2 regions of the Geobacillus sp. C56-T2 genome follow, and region 1 is predicted to be linked to the other one. Evidence: predicted binding sites of a transcription regulator. Region 1 holds the regulator's gene; the other holds the start of a gene.
The links. The regulator CtsR, encoded in region 1, represses protease genes until heat stress. The targets are predictions, from matches to a motif close to ATGGTCAATAAAGGTCAAACA.
Positions count from the first base shown of each region.

Region 2: the regulator CtsR is predicted to act here: its motif matches at 992-1,012, upstream of GC56T2_RS04750 (ATP-dependent Clp protease ATP-binding subunit).

Region 1 is NZ_VJWB01000001.1:94,130-97,548, forward strand. Features, by position in the region: rRNA gene GC56T2_RS00500 (23S ribosomal RNA) at 1-753, shown strand, start outside; rRNA gene rrf (5S ribosomal RNA) at 1,097-1,213, shown strand; gene GC56T2_RS00510 (CtsR family transcriptional regulator) at 1,453-1,914, shown strand; gene mcsA (protein-arginine kinase activator protein McsA) at 1,930-2,478, shown strand; gene mcsB (protein-arginine kinase McsB) at 2,483-3,419, shown strand, end outside.
Region 2 is NZ_VJWB01000001.1:923,810-927,228, reverse strand. Features, by position in the region: gene GC56T2_RS04755 (FixH family protein) at 53-811, opposite strand; gene GC56T2_RS04750 (ATP-dependent Clp protease ATP-binding subunit) at 1,081-3,216, shown strand.

The DNA of each region.
Region 1 (3,419 bases):
GTTTCGGTGGAGGCGCCGGTGGGATACCACCCTGGCGGTATTGAAATTCTAACCCGCACCCCTTAGCGGGGTGGGAGACAGTGTCAGGTGGGCAGTTTGACTGGGGCGGTCGCCTCCCAAAAGGTAACGGAGGCGCCCAAAGGTTCCCTCAGAATGGTTGGAAATCATTCGGAGAGTGCAAAGGCACAAGGGAGCTTGACTGCGAGACGGACAGGTCGAGCAGGGACGAAAGTCGGGCTTAGTGATCCGGTGGTTCCGCATGGAAGGGCCATCGCTCAACGGATAAAAGCTACCCCGGGGATAACAGGCTGATCTCCCCCAAGAGTCCACATCGACGGGGAGGTTTGGCACCTCGATGTCGGCTCATCGCATCCTGGGGCTGTAGTCGGTCCCAAGGGTTGGGCTGTTCGCCCATTAAAGCGGTACGCGAGCTGGGTTCAGAACGTCGTGAGACAGTTCGGTCCCTATCCGTCGCGGGCGTAGGAAATTTGCGAGGAGCTGTCCTTAGTACGAGAGGACCGGGATGGACGCACCGCTGGTGTACCAGTTGTCCCGCCAGGGGCACCGCTGGGTAGCTATGTGCGGACGGGATAAGCGCTGAAAGCATCTAAGCGTGAAGCCCCCCTCAAGATGAGATTTCCCATCGCGTTAGGCGAGTAAGATCCCTCGAAGATGACGAGGTTGATAGGTCCGAGGTGGAAGCGTGGCGACACGTGAAGCTGACGGATACTAATCGATCGAGGGCTTAACCTAGAAAAGCGCAGGCGAGCGGTTCGCCGCGACGGGCAAATGTTCTTCGCCCGCAGGGGTGCTTGCACCCCGAAGGAGAAGGTGATTTGACCCCGAGCGGCGGCGAGCCGGAGCTAGACAGTGCGAAAAGCGGAGGCCGCCCGCTTATCGGCGAAACGCGCTGGAGGGCCTGCGAGGAGGCTATGCCACCACAGCAGGACCGAAGCGTCGCGAGCCGATGGCGGCCGGAGCTAGACAGTACGACACGCGGCTTCTTCCGACGGTTATCTAGTTTTGAAGGAATGAGTTCCTTCTTGACAGGAATTAATTTTCTGGTATAATGATTGATGAAAAACGGAATCGCTTGCCTAGTGGTGATAGCGGAGGGGAAACACCCGTTCCCATCCCGAACACGGAAGTTAAGCCCTCCAGCGCCGATGGTAGTTGGGGCCAGCGCCCCTGCAAGAGTAGGTCGCTGCTAGGCAGTAGATCTTTTAGCACGCCTTTTCTTTTCGGAGAAAAGGCGTGCTTTTTGTTTATCTGTTTTTTTTGACGTTTTGCCATTGGAAAAAGAGGATATTCTATAGATGCCCGCTGTTTTTCAGTAACGCTTGCATTTTTTCGCCATACATTATATAGTAAAAGTAAGGTCAAATATAGTCAAAGTCAACGGATGGATTTGATCGTCTGAGCAGTTCGGTTGTAAGGAAGGTGGGAGGTAGAGTGCCAAACATTTCCGACATTATTGAGCAATATTTAAAGCAAGTTCTCAATATGAGTGATCAAGATATTGTAGAAATTAAGCGAAGTGAAATCGCTAGTAAGTTTCAATGCGTTCCGTCACAAATCAATTATGTCATCAACACAAGGTTTACCTTGGAAAGAGGATATATTGTTGAAAGCAAACGCGGCGGCGGCGGGTATATTCGGATTATGAAGGTAAAGACAAAAAGTGAGGCGCAGCTCATTGATCAGCTGCTTGAGCTCATTGGTTCTCGCATCAGCCAGTCGAATGCTGAGAATATGGTGAAACGTCTCGTTGATGAAAACGTGATTTCGGAGCGCGAGGCAAAAATGATGTTAAGTGTCATGGATCGCTCCGTTTTATACATTGACCTGCCTGAACGGGATGAACTGCGAGCGCGCATGCTGAAGGCGATGTTGACGTCGCTGAAATATAAATAGGGGGAGGGGAAGTCTTTGGTTTGCCAAGAATGCAAGCAACGGCCGGCTACGATGCATTTTACGAAAATCGTCAACGGAGAAAAAACGGAGTTTCATCTTTGCGAGCAATGCGCTAGGGAGCACGGCCATATGTTTATGTTATATGGCCATGACGATTTTCCACTCAACAACTTGTTGGCGGGTTTACTCAACTTCGAGGCCCCGGTGAAGGAGATGACGGCGAACGCGTTTCCAAACCCGGATTTGCTGCAGTGCCAGACATGCCAGATGACCTATCATCAGTTTACACAAATTGGGCGATTCGGCTGTGCGGATTGTTATCGAACATTTGCCCGTTACTTGCCGCCGATCTTGAAAAGGCTTCATAGCGGCAATACGGCCCATTCAGGGAAAATTCCGAAGCGAAAAGGGGGCGTGCTTCATTTGCGCAAGCAGCTTGCCGCTCTGAAACAAAAGCTTCAGGAATTGATCGCCCGCGAGGAATTTGAGCGAGCGGCAGAGGTGCGTGACCAAATCCGCTCGTTGGAAAATGAACTTCGCCAGCGCGGAGAGGGGGATATGTAACGGCATGTCGTTTGAGAAATTTTTCAATACTGCGGTCAGTTCGTGGATGAGTCAAGAGGGACCGGATTCGGATATCGTCTTAAGCAGCCGCATCCGGCTGGCGCGCAATATCGTTGATTTTCGTTTTCCGACGCTGTTCAGCAGCGAGGAGGCAAGACAAATCGTCTCGCTGTTCGAGCGGGCGTTTGCGCACCGCTCTTATAGGGAGGCGGGGCGTTTCGAGCTGTTGAAAATGTCGGAGCTTCAGCCAATTGAAAAGAGGGTTTTGGTGGAAAAACATTTGATCAGTCCCCATTTGGCGGAAGATTCGCCGTTTGGCGCCTGCCTGCTCTCGGAGAACGAAGAAATCAGCATCATGATTAACGAAGAGGATCATATTCGCATCCAATGCCTGTTCCCCGGTCTGCAGCTTGCTGAGGCGCTGGAAGCGGCGAGCGAATTGGACGATTGGATTGAAGGACATGTCAACTACGCCTTCGATGAACGGCTTGGCTATTTGACAAGCTGTCCCACCAATGTGGGGACGGGGTTGCGGGCTTCGGTAATGATGCATCTTCCGGCGCTTGTCTTGACGCAGCAAATGAGCCGCATTGTTCCGGCGATCAATCAACTCGGTCTTGTCGTTCGCGGGACATACGGCGAAGGGAGCGAGGCGTTGGGGAACATTTTCCAAATTTCCAACCAGATCACACTCGGCAAATCGGAGGAAGATATTGTCGCTGATTTGCATACGATCGTCCAGCAGCTGATCGCCCAAGAACGAGCGGCGCGCCAGGCATTAGTCAAAACTTTGGGCATACAATTAGAAGATAAAGTGTTCCGTTCATACGGCATATTGGCCAACTGCCGCGTCATCGAATCAAAAGAGGCGGCGCAATGTTTGTCCGATGTGCGTCTTGGCATTGATTTAGGATATATCCAAAACATCTCGCGCAACATTT
Region 2 (3,419 bases), 830 kb from region 1:
ATGGTAACGAAGACGAGGGTATCCCGATCCTTTTGGGACACCCTCGTCTTCGTTAGTGCGCCATCACTTGTTCGACTTGATGTTCATGCAGGGAGGCCGCTTCGACATGCACTTTCACGGAATACGTTCCCGGCGTAGCAAACGTCACCTCCGCCTGATAGTCACCGTTTCCGGCTTCTTTTGTTTCGACAAACTCATGTTTGTTGTCCGCCTGCCAAATCTCAAAACGGACGGTCGCCTTCGTCAGCGGCTTTCCGTCTTTCATGATGCGAACCGCTAAGGTCGCTGGTTTTCCGGCTGTCACCGAATGGGAAGATAACGACATGGACACACTGTTGTCGTGGTGATGGTCTGCCTCACCGTGCTGATGATCCGCCCCGCCGGACGGGTGGCTGTCCGATTCTCCTTTTTCAGCCGCTTGGCTTGGATTGCCGACGACAACATCTTTTTTCGGCATGTTGTGCATATCGCGCGCCGTCACATGGGCGACAACGGAATACGTCCCCGCTTCGGTGAACGTTTTGGTGACCGAATAGCGCCCGTTGCCATCGCGCTTCGCTTCCAGCATGTCGCGATCGCCGGCGCCGTGCTTCCACACTTCAAATTTTACTTCGCTCGCATCGTCTACTTTTTCACCGCCATACGTCACGACACAAGCGAGCTTCGTCGGCTTGTTCAACTCGATATGATCGGGTATCTCCATCTTCACATCAAGCACAGCCGGCGCTTCTGCCCGCTTATTGTTGTCCGAGCAGGCCGCCGCTGTGAGGCCGATCAACACGGCCGCACACGCTAACGCGAACCGTTTCATGTTCCTGTTCTCCTTTCCATCTAAGAGCTGTCATGCCATTTGCCCGACCGGACAGGTGAACAAAACAGTCTCTTTTTCTGTTTTTCAGTTTATCATAGCTTCGTCCCACCTCTATTAGTCTTCACCATTTTTTCAAAAACATTTCATCGTTATCACAAATTTTTTTGCACAAAACACTTGAAAGTCAAAAAAGGTCAAAGTATAATAAAGTCAGAAGGTCAAAGAAAGTCAAAGTCAAACTACTAGTAACGGAGAAGGGGGTATTCCTCATGCGTTGCCAAGCATGCCAACAACGTGAAGCAACGGTGTTTGTCAACTTGCAATGGAATGGTGAGAAAAAACAGCTTCATCTTTGCCATACATGCTATGAAAAACAAAAACAACAACTGTCGATTCCAATGAACTTCGGCTTTTCGCCGTTTTCGTTTGACGACTGGTTCGCTGGTCATCTGGCGGCGGCCAACGCGCAAGCGGCCGCGCCGGAAACAGCGGCCAAACACCCGCAGCGTCATGGCGGAGGATTTTTGGATCAATTTGGCCGCAACTTGACGCAAATGGCCAAAGCGGGCTTAATCGACCCCGTCATCGGCCGCGACAAAGAAATTGCGCGCGTTATTGAAATTTTGAACCGCCGCAACAAAAACAATCCGGTGTTGATCGGGGAGCCGGGCGTCGGGAAAACGGCGATCGTTGAAGGGCTTGCGCTGAAAATCGCCGAAGGAAACGTGCCGGAAAAATTGTTGAACAAAGAAGTGTACTTGCTTGATGTGGCATCGCTTGTCGCCAATACCGGCATCCGCGGTCAATTCGAAGAGCGGATGAAACGGCTCATCGCCGAACTGCAAGAGCGGAAAAACGTCATCTTGTTCATTGACGAAATTCATCTGCTCGTCGGCGCTGGCGCTGCCGAAGGGTCGATGGATGCCGGCAACATTTTAAAACCGGCGCTCGCCCGCGGTGAACTGCAAGTCGTCGGGGCAACGACGTTGAAAGAATACCGGCACATTGAAAAAGACGCCGCTCTTGAACGCCGCTTCCAACCGGTCATCGTAAACGAACCGACCGTTGACGAAGCGATCGCCATCTTAAAAGGCATTCAACCAAAATATGAGCAGTTCCACCACGTTCGTTATACAGACGAGGCGATCGAAGCGTGCGTTAAACTCGCGCACCGCTACATCCAAGACCGCTTCCTGCCGGACAAAGCGATCGACTTGTTGGACGAGGCCGGTTCGAAAGCGAACTTGCGCCTCGGCCCGACCGATGAAAAACAGCTGCAAGAGCGGCTGATGCAAATCGCGAAAGAAAAAGAACAAGCGGCGAAAGAAGAAAACTATGAGCTGGCGGCGAAACTGCGCGATGAAGAGCTGAAACTGGAGAAACAGCTCGAACAAGGCGTCGCGCAAGAACGCCCGACGGTCGATGTTGCTGACATCGAGCAAATCATCGCCGAGAAAACTGGCATCCCGGTCGGCAAGCTGCAAGCCGATGAAAAAGAAAAAATGAAACATCTCGAAGACAACTTGGCGAAAAAAGTGATCGGCCAAGCGGAAGCGGTGAAAAAAGTGGCGAAAGCCATTCGCCGCAGCCGCGCCGGCTTGAAGGCGAAACACCGTCCGATCGGTTCGTTCTTGTTCGTCGGCCCGACCGGCGTCGGGAAAACGGAGCTCGCCAAAACGCTCGCCGAAGAGCTGTTTGGCACGAAAGACGCCATGATTCGCCTCGATATGAGCGAATACATGGAGAAACATTCCGTCTCGAAGCTGATCGGTTCACCGCCGGGCTATGTCGGCTTTGAAGAAGCCGGTCAGCTGACGGAAAAAGTGCGCCGCCATCCGTACAGCATCATCTTGCTTGACGAGATTGAAAAGGCGCACCCGGACGTGCAGCACATCTTCCTGCAAATTTTGGAAGACGGCCGCTTAACAGACAGCCAAGGCCGCACCGTCAGCTTCAAAGACACGGTCATTATCGCGACAAGCAACGCCGGCGTCACCGACAAAAAAATCACCGTCGGCTTTGAAAAACAAAGCGGCGGCCCATCAAGCGTCCTTGACTCACTCAGCGCTTACTTCAAGCCGGAATTTTTGAACCGCTTCGACGCCATCATCGAGTTCAAGCCGCTCGAAAAAGCGCACTTGCTTGAGATTGTCGACTTGATGCTCGCCGATGTCAAAGCGGCGATGCGCGAACAAGGCATTGAACTCGACGTGACGGAAGCGGCGAAAGAAAAACTGGCCGAACTCGGCTACCATCCGGCCTTCGGCGCCCGCCCGCTCCGCCGCGTCATCCAAGAGCATGTCGAAGACAACATCGCCGACTGCCTGCTTGACGCTGACCAATCGGTGCGCGCGATCCGCATCGATGTTGAAGGAGACGCCATCGTGGCGCAAATCGCCTCATAACCGTCTGACGAACATCGTCTCACCTTGAACAAAAGGTGAGGCGTTTTTTTATGACCAATACCACAAACCACAAGTCGAAAGATGTCGAATTTTCACTAACGGTTGTGCTTGGCATTTTTCTTATTTGATGAGACAATCAATTTGAAAATATTGTTAGTGTTTGTAGCGTAAAAAGCGATCCTGTCTCTCGGCCTTGGTTTTGG